DNA from 2 places in the Paenibacillus sp. FSL P4-0338 genome. Region 2 is predicted to be linked to the other one. Evidence: riboswitches for the same ligand, from Rfam matches in the RefSeq annotation. Region 2 holds a riboswitch; the other holds the start of a gene.
The links. A riboswitch is a leader RNA that binds a small molecule or an ion and turns the genes downstream of it on or off. The one in region 2 is predicted to bind cyclic di-GMP.
Positions count from the first base shown of each region.

Region 1: another riboswitch for cyclic di-GMP. It lies ahead of MKZ07_RS26835 (transglutaminase-like domain-containing protein); the one in region 2 lies ahead of MKZ07_RS26010 (choice-of-anchor A family protein).

Region 1 covers NZ_JBBOCG010000002.1:640,255-646,377, reverse strand. Annotated here, with positions in the region: rRNA gene MKZ07_RS26840 (16S ribosomal RNA) at 1-1,466, opposite strand, end outside; gene MKZ07_RS26835 (transglutaminase-like domain-containing protein) at 1,832-2,641, opposite strand; cyclic di-GMP riboswitch class I at 2,655-2,736, opposite strand; cyclic di-GMP riboswitch class I at 2,810-2,891, opposite strand; gene MKZ07_RS26830 (class D sortase) at 3,018-3,671, opposite strand; gene MKZ07_RS26825 (GtrA family protein) at 3,738-4,142, opposite strand; gene MKZ07_RS26820 (glycosyltransferase family 2 protein) at 4,132-5,109, opposite strand; gene MKZ07_RS26815 (phospholipid carrier-dependent glycosyltransferase) at 5,206-6,123, opposite strand, start outside.
Region 2 covers NZ_JBBOCG010000002.1:444,293-450,415, reverse strand. Annotated here, with positions in the region: gene MKZ07_RS26010 (choice-of-anchor A family protein) at 286-3,615, opposite strand; cyclic di-GMP riboswitch class I at 3,697-3,789, opposite strand; gene MKZ07_RS26005 (hypothetical protein) at 4,541-4,921, shown strand; gene MKZ07_RS26000 (ASCH domain-containing protein) at 5,284-5,706, opposite strand; tRNA gene MKZ07_RS25995 (tRNA-Thr) at 5,889-5,960, opposite strand; gene MKZ07_RS25990 (sugar phosphate isomerase/epimerase family protein) at 6,048-6,123, opposite strand, start outside.

The DNA.
Region 1 (6,123 bases), 200 kb from region 2:
GGTTACCCCACCGACTTCGGGTGTTGTAAACTCTCGTGGTGTGACGGGCGGTGTGTACAAGACCCGGGAACGTATTCACCGCGGCATGCTGATCCGCGATTACTAGCAATTCCGACTTCATGCAGGCGAGTTGCAGCCTGCAATCCGAACTGAGACCGGCTTTGCTGGGATTGGCTCCACCTCGCGGCTTCGCTTCCCGTTGTACCGGCCATTGTAGTACGTGTGTAGCCCAGGTCATAAGGGGCATGATGATTTGACGTCATCCCCACCTTCCTCCGGTTTGTCACCGGCAGTCACTCTAGAGTGCCCAGCTTAACCTGCTGGCAACTAAAGTCAAGGGTTGCGCTCGTTGCGGGACTTAACCCAACATCTCACGACACGAGCTGACGACAACCATGCACCACCTGTCTCAACTTTCCCCGAAGGGCACCTGATGCATCTCTGCTTCGTTAGTTGGATGTCAAGACCTGGTAAGGTTCTTCGCGTTGCTTCGAATTAAACCACATACTCCACTGCTTGTGCGGGTCCCCGTCAATTCCTTTGAGTTTCAGTCTTGCGACCGTACTCCCCAGGCGGAGTGCTTACTGTGTTAACTTCGGCACCAAGGGTATCGAAACCCCTAACACCTAGCACTCATCGTTTACGGCGTGGACTACCAGGGTATCTAATCCTGTTTGCTCCCCACGCTTTCGCGCCTCAGCGTCAGTTACAGCCCAGAAAGTCGCCTTCGCCACTGGTGTTCCTCCACATATCTACGCATTTCACCGCTACACGTGGAATTCCACTTTCCTCTTCTGTACTCAAGTCACCCAGTTTCCAGTGCGACCTCAGGTTGAGCCCAAGGTTTAAACACCAGACTTAAATAACCGCCTGCGCGCGCTTTACGCCCAATAATTCCGGACAACGCTTGCCCCCTACGTATTACCGCGGCTGCTGGCACGTAGTTAGCCGGGGCTTTCTTCTCAGGTACCGTCACTCCGGCAGCAGTTACTCTACCGGACGTTCTTCCCTGGCAACAGAGCTTTACGATCCGAAAACCTTCATCACTCACGCGGCGTTGCTCCGTCAGGCTTGCGCCCATTGCGGAAGATTCCCTACTGCTGCCTCCCGTAGGAGTCTGGGCCGTGTCTCAGTCCCAGTGTGGCCGTTCACCCTCTCAGGTCGGCTACGCATCGTCGCCTTGGTGGGCCATTACCCCACCAACTAGCTAATGCGCCGCAGGCCCATCCCCAAGCAGCAGATTGCTCCGCCTTTCATTCTCTCCTCAGGAGAAAAAAGAAATTATCCGGTATTAGCTACCGTTTCCGGTAGTTATCCCAGGCTTGAGGGCAGGTTGCCTACGTGTTACTCACCCGTCCGCCGCTAAGTCTGAAAGGAAGCAAGCTTCCTTTCAGACTCCGCTCGACTTGCATGTATTAGGCACGCCGCCAGCGTTCGTCCTGAGCCAGGATCAAACTCTCCAAATTGGTATTTAGAAAGAGCGATTGCTCATTTTGAAACATCTGACGAGAATTTACATTCTCTAATTTGGATCTCACCGAAGTGATCTCCGATACTCACTCGTTGTTCAGTTTTCAAAGATCAAGCTCGTTATCAGCGCCGCTTACCGCGTCACCAGCAACTCTTATAATATATCACGTTCATCCGAGCAATGCAAGCTTTATTTTTGAAATTACTTATTTAAGTAATTCTCATTTCCTTTGCCGCTCCAACAACGCTTACTTATAATAACCTATCCTTCTATTAAAAAGCAACCTTTATATAAATAAAAATAACCCGCTTAATGATTAAGCGGGTTATTCTCAGGTAATGCTATAGTTCACAGCTATTCTTAGTAGAATTTCGCTGCAGTGTATTTGCTTGCTGCTTTGACCAGTTCTGTTGATACTGTGTTCTTGCCCAGACCTGCATCTACTGTAGTATCAATCGTTACCCATTTGCCATTTAGGAACACTTCGTTCCAGGCATGGTATGAAGTTACATAGCTTGTATTTCCCATAACCAATTTGGTTGGAATACCTTCACTGCGGAGCATAGTAGCGAACAAGGATGCGTAATCGTAGCAGATCCCTTTGTTGGTAGCCAGCGTGTTATCGTTGTTCGGAATATAATCTGTGCTTACGCTGTTAGCCAGAGAGTAGTCATATTTCACGTTAGCTACGATGTAATTGTAGATAGCCTTAACTTTGTCTGCATCTGTGGTCAGACCCTTTGTAAGCTGGGCTGCCTTTTGAACGGATTTATCGGAAGAACTCCACTTAACATTCTGTACAGAGCTCAAATATACGGCATTCACATTGCTCATTGAAAGAGAGACAGTCTCGGAAGATAGCACTTTGTATTTGTTGCCCGTAGTATTCTCAAGAACGGATACCTTGTAAGAGCCGTTTCCTTGTTGCAGCGGGAACGTCTCGTTCGGCTTGGAGGTGTATAAGTTGTAAGTATAGCTGTTATTGTCCTTGGTAATCATGAGCTTCATCTTCTTGTCCTTAGGAACATCGTACGAAACCCCGATAACCCCTTGATCAAGTTGTCCAACATTTAACCAGCTTGAATCTGCATTAGCAGCTTGAGCAGTGCCTGTCTGCACGGAAGTGACGATTACAAAAAGTGTAATTAGCATTAAATAAAACTTTTTCATGGATAAAACCCCTTTCGGTAGCTGGCTGCCATCCATGACGGGAAGGCCCTTTAGCTTTGCGTCCCTACCTTTCGATAGGTTTGCCGTTATCGTATAAGCTTTATCTGTCCAATCTACTACCACATAATGACAGATTCTGAATTAAAACAAACAAAAAAAGCCTCTTCATTCGGTAGCTGGCTGCCATCCATGACGGGAAGGCCCTCTAGCTTTGCGTCCCTACCTTTCGATAGGTTTGCCGTTATCGTGCATTAGCTTTTGATAGTTCTATTTTACCATACACATCTCTATTAGCAAGACCCAAATTGCTAGATTCCACCACAAATATACTAAAATTTTATGTTTTTTCGACCTTTATCGCCTTGTTCTGATAGATTCAGGTGAGCTTCGCATGAATGATGAGTCTGTGGGTCGGGTTGACAAGCGGATCACAGGTAATGAGGGTCAGAATCTTATCATTATCATTTCCCTTCAGTACCGAAATATCGGTAGGCTCTACAATAGATACATCATATACAACATACTTGTATTCCTGGCCGCTTGTAATAACAGTAATGGTGTCCCCATTACCGACCTCATCTAGTCTGTTGAACAGCCGCCCTGCCGTTCTTGAGCGGTGTGCCGCAATTGCTGCATTGCCTACCGCGCCAATCGGAGCTGTCTCCTTCATATGCGCCGCAGCATGCTTCATATTGGTCTTGGTGGCGCCCTCCAGAACAGGCAGCTTCAGATCGATTTTGTCGATTTCAATAATGGCAGTGATCTTCCCTCCAACTTCAATCTCGGGCGCTGCAGTGGGCACCGGCTCTTCCGCACCAGACTCTTCCGCGAGCAGCTGGGTGACTTCCGCATAAGGCTTGCTCAGATCCTGGCTGGCAGGAGCCGTAGCCGAAGGAACGATTTCACTATAAGCCTGTTCGGCCTCTTCCAGCAGCTTCTGCTGTTGACGGTCCTCGTACCATTCGCTTCCTTTGGGGTAGAGCATAATCAGGACCCCGGCAAGTATAATCAAATAGGATAACTTCCGCATGACAATCGCCTCCGCAATATAGAATAACTGCAGCCCCGCAGGATACGGGGAATATATACTGTCTCTTTAGAATACCCATTTCCGGCTTCCAAAGAAATTAATGATCACTGTTATGAAGGTAACCAGCACCTTGGCCAGTAGCACCTGTATCCCCAGCCGGTCAGTCAGAAGATGAATCAGCAGCACCGAAATGCCCAGTACCAGCAGATTCAGCACAATAAATCTCACCAGCTGCATCCGGTCAAAGCCGCCATTCCCGCCTCTGTCCCTTCCCTTAAAGGTCACCTTCTTATTCCAGAAAAAGCTGTTGGCCGTCCCGGCGCTGTAGGAAATAATCTGTGCGGGGGTGTTAAGCATCCCCAGGGAATGCAGCAGGGTAAATACCGCAAAATCTATGAATGTATTAAGCAGGCCCACCGCATTAAATTTCAGAAACTGGATCATGCCTGCGCGCCAAGCCTTATCTTGCATAATCGCTTTCCTTCCGGGTGTCTTCAGCCTCTGTCTCCGGGTAGCCTCTGGTCTCGCTTACGATATAGAGTGGTCTATCCTTCGATTCGTCATAGATCCGTCCGATGTATTCCCCAATGACGCCCAGCAGCATCAGCACAATGCCGTTAAACAGCAGGTTAACTCCCACAATGGATGCCCAGCCCGGCACGGTCCAGGAGGTGAAAACCTTCTGGAATAAAACCAGGAACAGGTAAATGAAGCTGGAGAAGGACAGGAAGAAGCCGACATAGGAGGCGATTTTGAGCGGCTTATGCGAGAAGGAGGTGATTCCGTCGAGCGCAAAGCGGATCATTTTTTTGAGCGGATATTTTGTCTCCCCGGCGAAGCGTTCCTCCCGCACATATTCCACCATGGTCTGCCGGAAGCCAACCCAGCTCACCAGCCCCCGCACATAACGGTTCTTCTCCTTCAGGCCGCGCAGCACATCGCAGACCTTACGGTCGATCAGCCGGAAGTCCCCGGTATCTGTGGGAATCTCCACACTGGTCATGCTGCTGAGCAGACGGTAAAAGATTTTGGCTGTCACCTTCTTGAAGAAGGTCTCTCCGTGGCGCTTCAGCCGCTTGGCATAGACTACCTCATAGCCTTCCTTCCACTTGGCGATCATCTGCAGGATGACCTCCGGCGGGTCCTGGAGATCTGCGTCAATCACCACAACAGCCTGACCTTCAGCATAATCCATGCCCGCTGTAATCGCCACCTGGTGGCCGAAGTTACGGGAGAAGTCAATCAGCTTGACATGCTCATCCGCATTACTGATTCCGCGTATAATCTCAGCCGTACGGTCCCGGCTGCCGTCATTGACGAACACGAGCTCATAGGTATCCCCGCACTCATCCATTACTTTTTTGAGCCGCTCGTAGGTTACCTGAATGACTTCCTCCTCATTATACATGGGGACAATTACACTATATCTGGCCTTCACAAGGGTTCCTCCTAAATTTATTGTAAGCCACAGCTTCCTTGATGCACCTCATCAACATCAGCTTTGAACAAATATACGGCTCTTACAGCTCCCCTCCTAGAATACCCAGGAAGGGAACCAGCGAAGTACTTGAATGATATAACTGCTGTTCACCTGCATGCCGGACAATACCGGATAGAACATTACAAACAGGATGGCTGCGGCCGCAACATAGGCGTACCGCAGGTATCTGGCACCCTGGAACCTGCTGTCAAGCAGCTTCAGGATGTACACAATGGATAGAATCATAAACGGCACCATCGCAAAGTAATGGTACAGGAACGTCTCACGCGGCACAAGCATCCAGGGAACATATTGTGAGAAGAAGCCGATCCAGATCATGTACAGGTTCTTGTCCCGGCGCTTCACAGTGAACCATACGGCAGCCAGCATCGCGAAGATTCCTGTCCACCAGATCAGCGGATTGCCCATCGTTACTATGCTGCTCGTCTTGCCTGCGGGTAAGCCTTCGCCGCCGCTGAAGAACCACACAGGACGCTTCATGAACGGCCACTCCCACCAGGAGGAGGCGAACGGATGTGTTGCTACAAGCTGGCTGTGATAGTTGTACATATTCTTCTGGGCATCAATCAGCCCCTTAACGGTGAAGCCCTCTGCCGACGCAGACAGTGAAGGAATGAAGGACAAACTATATACGATCCCTGGAATGACAATGAAGAATCCTATACAGCTAGCCAAGGTGATCACTGTATTCTTCCAGAAGGACTGATCTGCAGTCCTGCAGGCGGCTTTGAGCTCCTGCCCGCTCAGCTTGCCTTCAGACAATAGACGTCCGGCAGCCTTGTATTCTCTGTAGCGTTCAAAGAGTACCAGCGCAAGCATAATAGCAAGTCCCGCGCCACCGTAAATCACGATCCACTTCGAAGCAACCCCGATGCCGAAGAACAGGCCGGACCAGAACAGCGGAACCAGTGTGGTCCGCAGCGGAACACGGTAGAAATTCATCGTGAAATA
Region 2 (6,123 bases):
ATGGATGGAGTATGAATTACGACGACGCTTAGGAGCACGCTCCGCAAACGGAACGTTGTTCCAATCGCTCTTGTATCCAGATTTTTTTACATTCCCCTAATCGGTGAAAATCCGGATACAAAGGCGACCGCTCCGCTTCTCCACAATCATTCCGCCCGCTCCGCTGTTTAAGTGTAGGAGTATCAAATGAAAAAAGAGCTGCTCCAGGAGAACTTCATCTCCGAAAGCAGCCCTTGTCAAATTACAGGGTCATCGTTTGTCTATATAAATCTCAGTTCCGGTGATTCACTTACGTTTGCTGTTTCTGGTGGTTCTTCTAAGAATCAAGCCCAGACCAGCGAGTGCCAAACCAGCAAAATAATAAGGAGCAGGACTGGATTCGCCCGTCTTCGGCAGCATTCCATCCACAGGCACACTGCCTAGAGGAACCTCATCATCAATAATGACTACATCGGGTGCCGGTTCCGCTGAAGGCGTTGGCTCCGGTGTTGCTACTATTGGCGCAACCGCAACAGCCGGTGTCGGCGTTGGGTCTGGTATTGTTGTAGCTATTGGAGCTACTACAGGTCCCAGCGGCAGTGGATCATCATTCACGGCCACATCATTGCTCACGATAAATCCAATTATCGGAGTCGGCGTAGGCACTGGAGGGAAACTGGACGGCGGCGATGTTGGCGCTGGCGTTGGTTCTACCGTCGGTGTCGGTGTCGGTGTCGGCGTTGGTTCTACCGTCGGTGTTGGTGTCGGCGTCGGTGTCGGCGTTGGTTCTACCGTCGGTGTTGGTGTCGGCGTCGGTGTCGGCGTTGGTTCTACCGTCGGTGTTGGTGTCGGCGTCGGTGTCGGCGTTGGTTCTACCGTCGGTGTTGGTGTCGGCGTCGGTGTCGGCGTTGGTTCTACCGTCGGTGTTGGTGTCGGCGTCGGTGTCGGCGTTGGTTCTACCGTCGGTGTTGGTGTCGGCGTCGGTGTCGGCGTTGGTTCTACCGTCGGTGTTGGTGTCGGCGTCGGTGTCGGCGTTGGTTCTACCGTCGGTGTTGGTGTCGGTGTTGGTTCCACCGTCGGTGTTGGTGTCGGCGTCGGCGTTGGTTCTACCGTCGGTGTTGGTGTCGGTGTCGGCGTTGGCGTCGGCGTTGGTTCTACCGTCGGTGTTGGTGTCGGTGTCGGCGTTGGTTCTACCGTCGGTGTTGGTTCTACCGTCGGTGTTGGTGTCGGTGTTGGTTCCACCGTCGGTGTTGGTGTCGGCGTCGGCGTCGGCGTTGGTTCTACCGTCGGTGTTGGTGTCGGCGTCGGCGTTGGTTCTACCGTCGGTGTTGGTGTCGGTGTCGGCGTTGGTTCTACCGTCGGTGTTGGTGTCGGCGTTGGCGTCGGCGTTGGTTCTACCGTCGGTGTTGGTGTCGGTGTCGGCGTTGGTTCTACCGTCGGTGTTGGTGTCGGCGTTGGCGTCGGCGTTGGTTCTACCGTCGGTGTTGGTGTCGGTGTCGGCGTTGGTTCTACCGTCGGTGTTGGTGTCGGCGTTGGCGTCGGTGTCGGTGTCGGTGTCGGCGTTGGTGTCGGCTCTACCGTCGGCGTTGGTGTCGGCACTGCTGTCGGCGTTGGTGTCGGTTCTACCGTTGGTGTTGGTGTCGGCACTGCTGTCGGTGTTGGTGTCGGCTCAACTGTCGGCGTTGGTGTCGGCTCTACCGTCGGCGTTGGTGTCGGCACTTCTGTCGGCGTTGGTGTCGGTACCACTGTTGGCGTTGGTGTCGGTACCGCTGTTGGCGTTGGTGTTGGCACCGCTGTTGGCGTTGGTGTCGGTACTGCCGTTGGTGTTGGTGTTGGCACCGCTGTTGGCGTTGGTGTTGGCACCGCTGTTGGCGTTGGTGTCGGTACCGCTGTTGGCGTTGGTGTTGGCTCTGCCGTTGGCGTTGGTGTTGGCACCGCTGTTGGCGTTGGTGTTGGCACCGCTGTTGGCGTTGGTGTTGGCACCGCTGTTGGCGTTGGTGTTGGCACCGCTGTTGGCGTTGGTGTTGGCTTCACTGTCGGTGTTGGCGTTGGCTTCACGGTTGGTGTTGGCGTCGGCTTCACTGTCGGCGTTGGCGTCGGCTTCACTGTCGGTGTTGGCGTCGGCTTCACTGTCGGCGTTGGCTTCACGGTTGGTGTTGGCGTCGGCTTCACGGTTGGTGTTGGCGTCGGCTTCACTGTCGGCGTTGGCTTCACTGTCGGCGTTGGCGTCGGCTTCACGGTTGGTGTTGGCGTCGGCTTCACGGTTGGTGTTGGCGTCGGCTTCACTGTCGGCGTTGGCTTCACTGTCGGCGTTGGCGTCGGCTTCACGGTTGGTGTTGGCGTTGGCTTCACGGTTGGTGTTGGCGTCGGCTTCACGGTTGGTGTTGGCGTTGGCTTCACGGTTGGTGTTGGCGTTGGCTTCACGGTTGGTGTTGGCGTCGGCTTCACTGTCGGTGTTGGCGTCGGCTTCACAGTCGGCGTTGGCGTCGGCTTCACGGTTGGTGTCGGCTTTGGAGTTGGAGTGCACACAGGTGTAGGTGACGGTTTTATGGTCGGTGTAGGCTTCACTGTCGGTGTTGGCGTTACCGTTGGTGTAGGCTTCACAGTCGGTGTCGGCGTTACCGTCGGTGTTGGTTTTACTGTCGGTGTTGGTGTTACCGTCGGTGTTGGCTTCACAGTCGGTGTCGGCGTTACCGTCGGTGTAGGCTTCACAGTTGGTGTCGGTGATGGACTAGGGGTCGGCGTTGCGGTCGGCGTCGGACTCGGCGGCGGCCCCTCTCCCTCGTACATCCCAAGGTGCATCTCAACCCCGCCGCGAAAAGATTTTGCAATCAGGGTCCCGTAAAGCTCTGCTCCGGCATAATGAACATCCGCTCTAGGTGCGAGGATCGTCCCGTAGAATGAGGTATAAGCGATATTCACCTCAGAGGCTTCGTAAAAGTTGAACAATACTTGACTGGCTCTGCCGTCCTTCATTGAAAAGCTCGGCACATTGACTGTAGGCCCGCTTATATTAATAATCAGCGTAGCGTTCTGGGCAATGTTGAACTGAATATAATTCGTACTCGCCAGTGTCGCGGCATCCAGATGAACCACATTGAAGCGATCTGGTGCATTTATCGTAAGCTGTCCATAATGATTATTGCCAATCTCATTCGTGTCGGCCAAGGCCCCATACTCTGTGGAACGCGAGATTAGAAACTCCCGCTCGGCTGCAAAATCAATCGGGCTGGCATTTTTCTTCCCGCCTCTAATGTTGACACCAGGCTCATTGGCTGTAAAGCTATCCCCAAATACCACATTTCCATAGATCTCTCCACTGCCTGAATGTACAAAATTCTTACCGGCCACAAGTACATCCGTCGGCGCAGCACCACTGTATGCTCTTGCTACTCCGTAACCTCCGGAGAGGGTAATGTTCCCTGCCGCTGCCAGGCGGCCCTCAATCTGATCATTGCTCTGTGCAAAATCCCCGAGGATAAAAGCATTAAAATTCCCTGCGACTCCTAAAACCGGTGTTGGCGTATACGGCACCCCTGAAGCTGCTCTAACATCCGTCCCCCACGTAAAAGCACTGGATAAGGTCAATAGGCCAGCCATAATGATGGCGGCTGTTTTACGCACTCTTTTTTTCAATAGTCCACACCTCCTAGTTACTATTCTATGAATCTGTCACGCAACTATAACAACAAAAAGACCGCCACGAAGGGTTAGCTTCACGGCGGCCGGACGACCCTAGCCTCAACTTTAGAGACAGTAGATTCCTGACTTTGCGTCCCGTTCTTTCGATACGGTTTGCGTTTGTACATGATTTCGGTATGAAATTGAGATTTGCTTATGTAAATTCGTTGTTGAGTCTATGACATTTGTTACTTTTGTACTATTTTAGTTTATCCGCTCCCCCACCCTGTTGTCAATCCATTCCCAGTATATTTTTTGAAATTATTTTTTGCGAAGGTTCCTCTTTGATCCCTTGTACCATAAGGGTTAAGGGACGAGTCTCTTTTTTATCTATTGACGAAAAAAGTCGAGAAATCAGAGAATTGGCTGTAGCCGTTTATCCCGCTTTTCTATAATTATATCAATTTATATTATTAAAATTTGATGCATTTGTCCTATTTTTATCACCCGAAGCCCATCTCCCCTCCCATTTCGCTTCTGTTCAATGTAATCCCCCCTATTTATGGGAATCTTAGCCCCGAAAAAAAGTGCCGCCCATAAGGACGACACCTGCTAATAGAATTCATATATTTTGAATAAAATGTCGCCTAGGCGGACCCAAACAGCTGAATCCAGCCAATCATTGATACCCAGAGCGGAACACTTAGAATGATCCCGAATACTAAACCACGGCGGAGACTTCCTTCATGACTCATTGCCATTCTCCTTTGAGCTGATTTATTTTTCAATCTTTAATATTTCAATTTTAATATAAAATAATTCATTTGATTTTATTGTGAAAAATGTCACATTATTTGAGTTAATTTATAAAACCCATTGATTATTTTTTGAAGGATGAGTTACAATGCGAATATACGTTCTCTTTGAGGGGTTGAGAGGGATGCATAGAGCAGAGAGCCAGGATAACCTGCTGGTCAAATCCTATATTTTGCTGCCGCTTATTCTATCCGCCTTCGAGCGCGATGCTTCTGCTATATCCTCAGAGCTTCGCACGCCTGCGCCTTATCTGGAGGTCATCCAGAGGGCAGTCCATGCCGTTTCTGCCGATCTGCGGGAGGTCCGTGCCGGGATGCGCGCCCGTGGTCTGAGGGTCTATGAACAGAATCGGCTGGAGGCGGGTGTTGAAGCCAAATTCGTCTGCAGGGGTTATCACGAGCGGATGCTGCTGCTGGATGACGTGATTGCCGCCCAGGCCACTCTGCATATGCACAGGTATCTGGGTATGGAGAAGACGGCGCAGGGCGGCCCGAAGCAAGGATAACAAAGAAGCCTGCCGCAAGCGGCAGACTTCTGCATTAAATGATCACCCGGATGCAATTACATTAACAACGTCCAATACCCCAACGTGCCGCATATAACCACCACAGCTACCGGGTACAAGATTCTACGGCTGACCTGATCCCTGAACGCAAGAAACAAACAAAGCATACAAAGCCATGCAATTAGAAGGCTTCCCATCTATTATGCATACGCCCCTTCCCGGCATTCCTGCCCCTCTCCAGCGGTAGACCGCCTCAGAGCACAACTATCCTTATATATAGGAAGATTTCCCGCCGAATATCCCAATTATACCAGCCGGCAGCCAATCCGGAGCAATTTTTCTTCAAAATATCGTCAGGAAATTCACAATTCCTCTTCCAGCACAGGATATTCCCAGAACCCCAGACGTCCCTTGGCAGGTATGGGATGTACCAGCGGAACAACCTCCTCCAGCTTCCAGGCATACCTTCCTTCGGCATAATTGCCGAATACATATTCATTTCCACCCGGCCAGCCTTGCTGCGCAAGCCCCGGTGTCATTTCACAGCAATCCGCAATGCGGCTGACTGCAATGATCTTGCCGGTTGGCAGATTGTCCGCAGTGTAGCCGTGACGTGCAAGCAACGACTGGAACGGCTCCGTCCGGCAGATCGCTTTATTTACCTGCATCCCGGCATGAATAGCTAACTCCCCCCGGTGGGCGGTCCGCCAGGTCCGGGTTTCGATTTGTTTTTCTCCCAGCGCAATTAACGTGGCCCACGGCTGGCGAATGGTCAGGCATTTCATAGTTGTAGCTCGCCTCCTCTGTTGAATACCTTTTACTCAGAATTACTAAGGCCATCTATGAAAAAAAAAATTAGCTGCGTACGAGCATAATGTATGCTGTTTTTCGCATACATTCGGCCGTGCGCCATTAAAAAACGCGGTCCCCTGAACCGGAAGGCCGCGTTAAGCTTAATTCATAAGAATGCTGGTGAAGGGAATTGAACCCCCGGCCTACGCATTACGAGTGCGTTGCTCTACCCCTGAGCTACACCAGCTTACAGACTCTGAAGTCTGCCAAACAAAAAACATTATAACTCTTCCAGCGGAAAACGCAACCCCTTTTTCCTCTGGCGGCTGTGTCCTCAGCCGTGCATCAGCCCCAGCCCGCGGAAATAATCCAGCGCGAGCTTAGCGCTTGCAAGGGAGGATACCTCATAG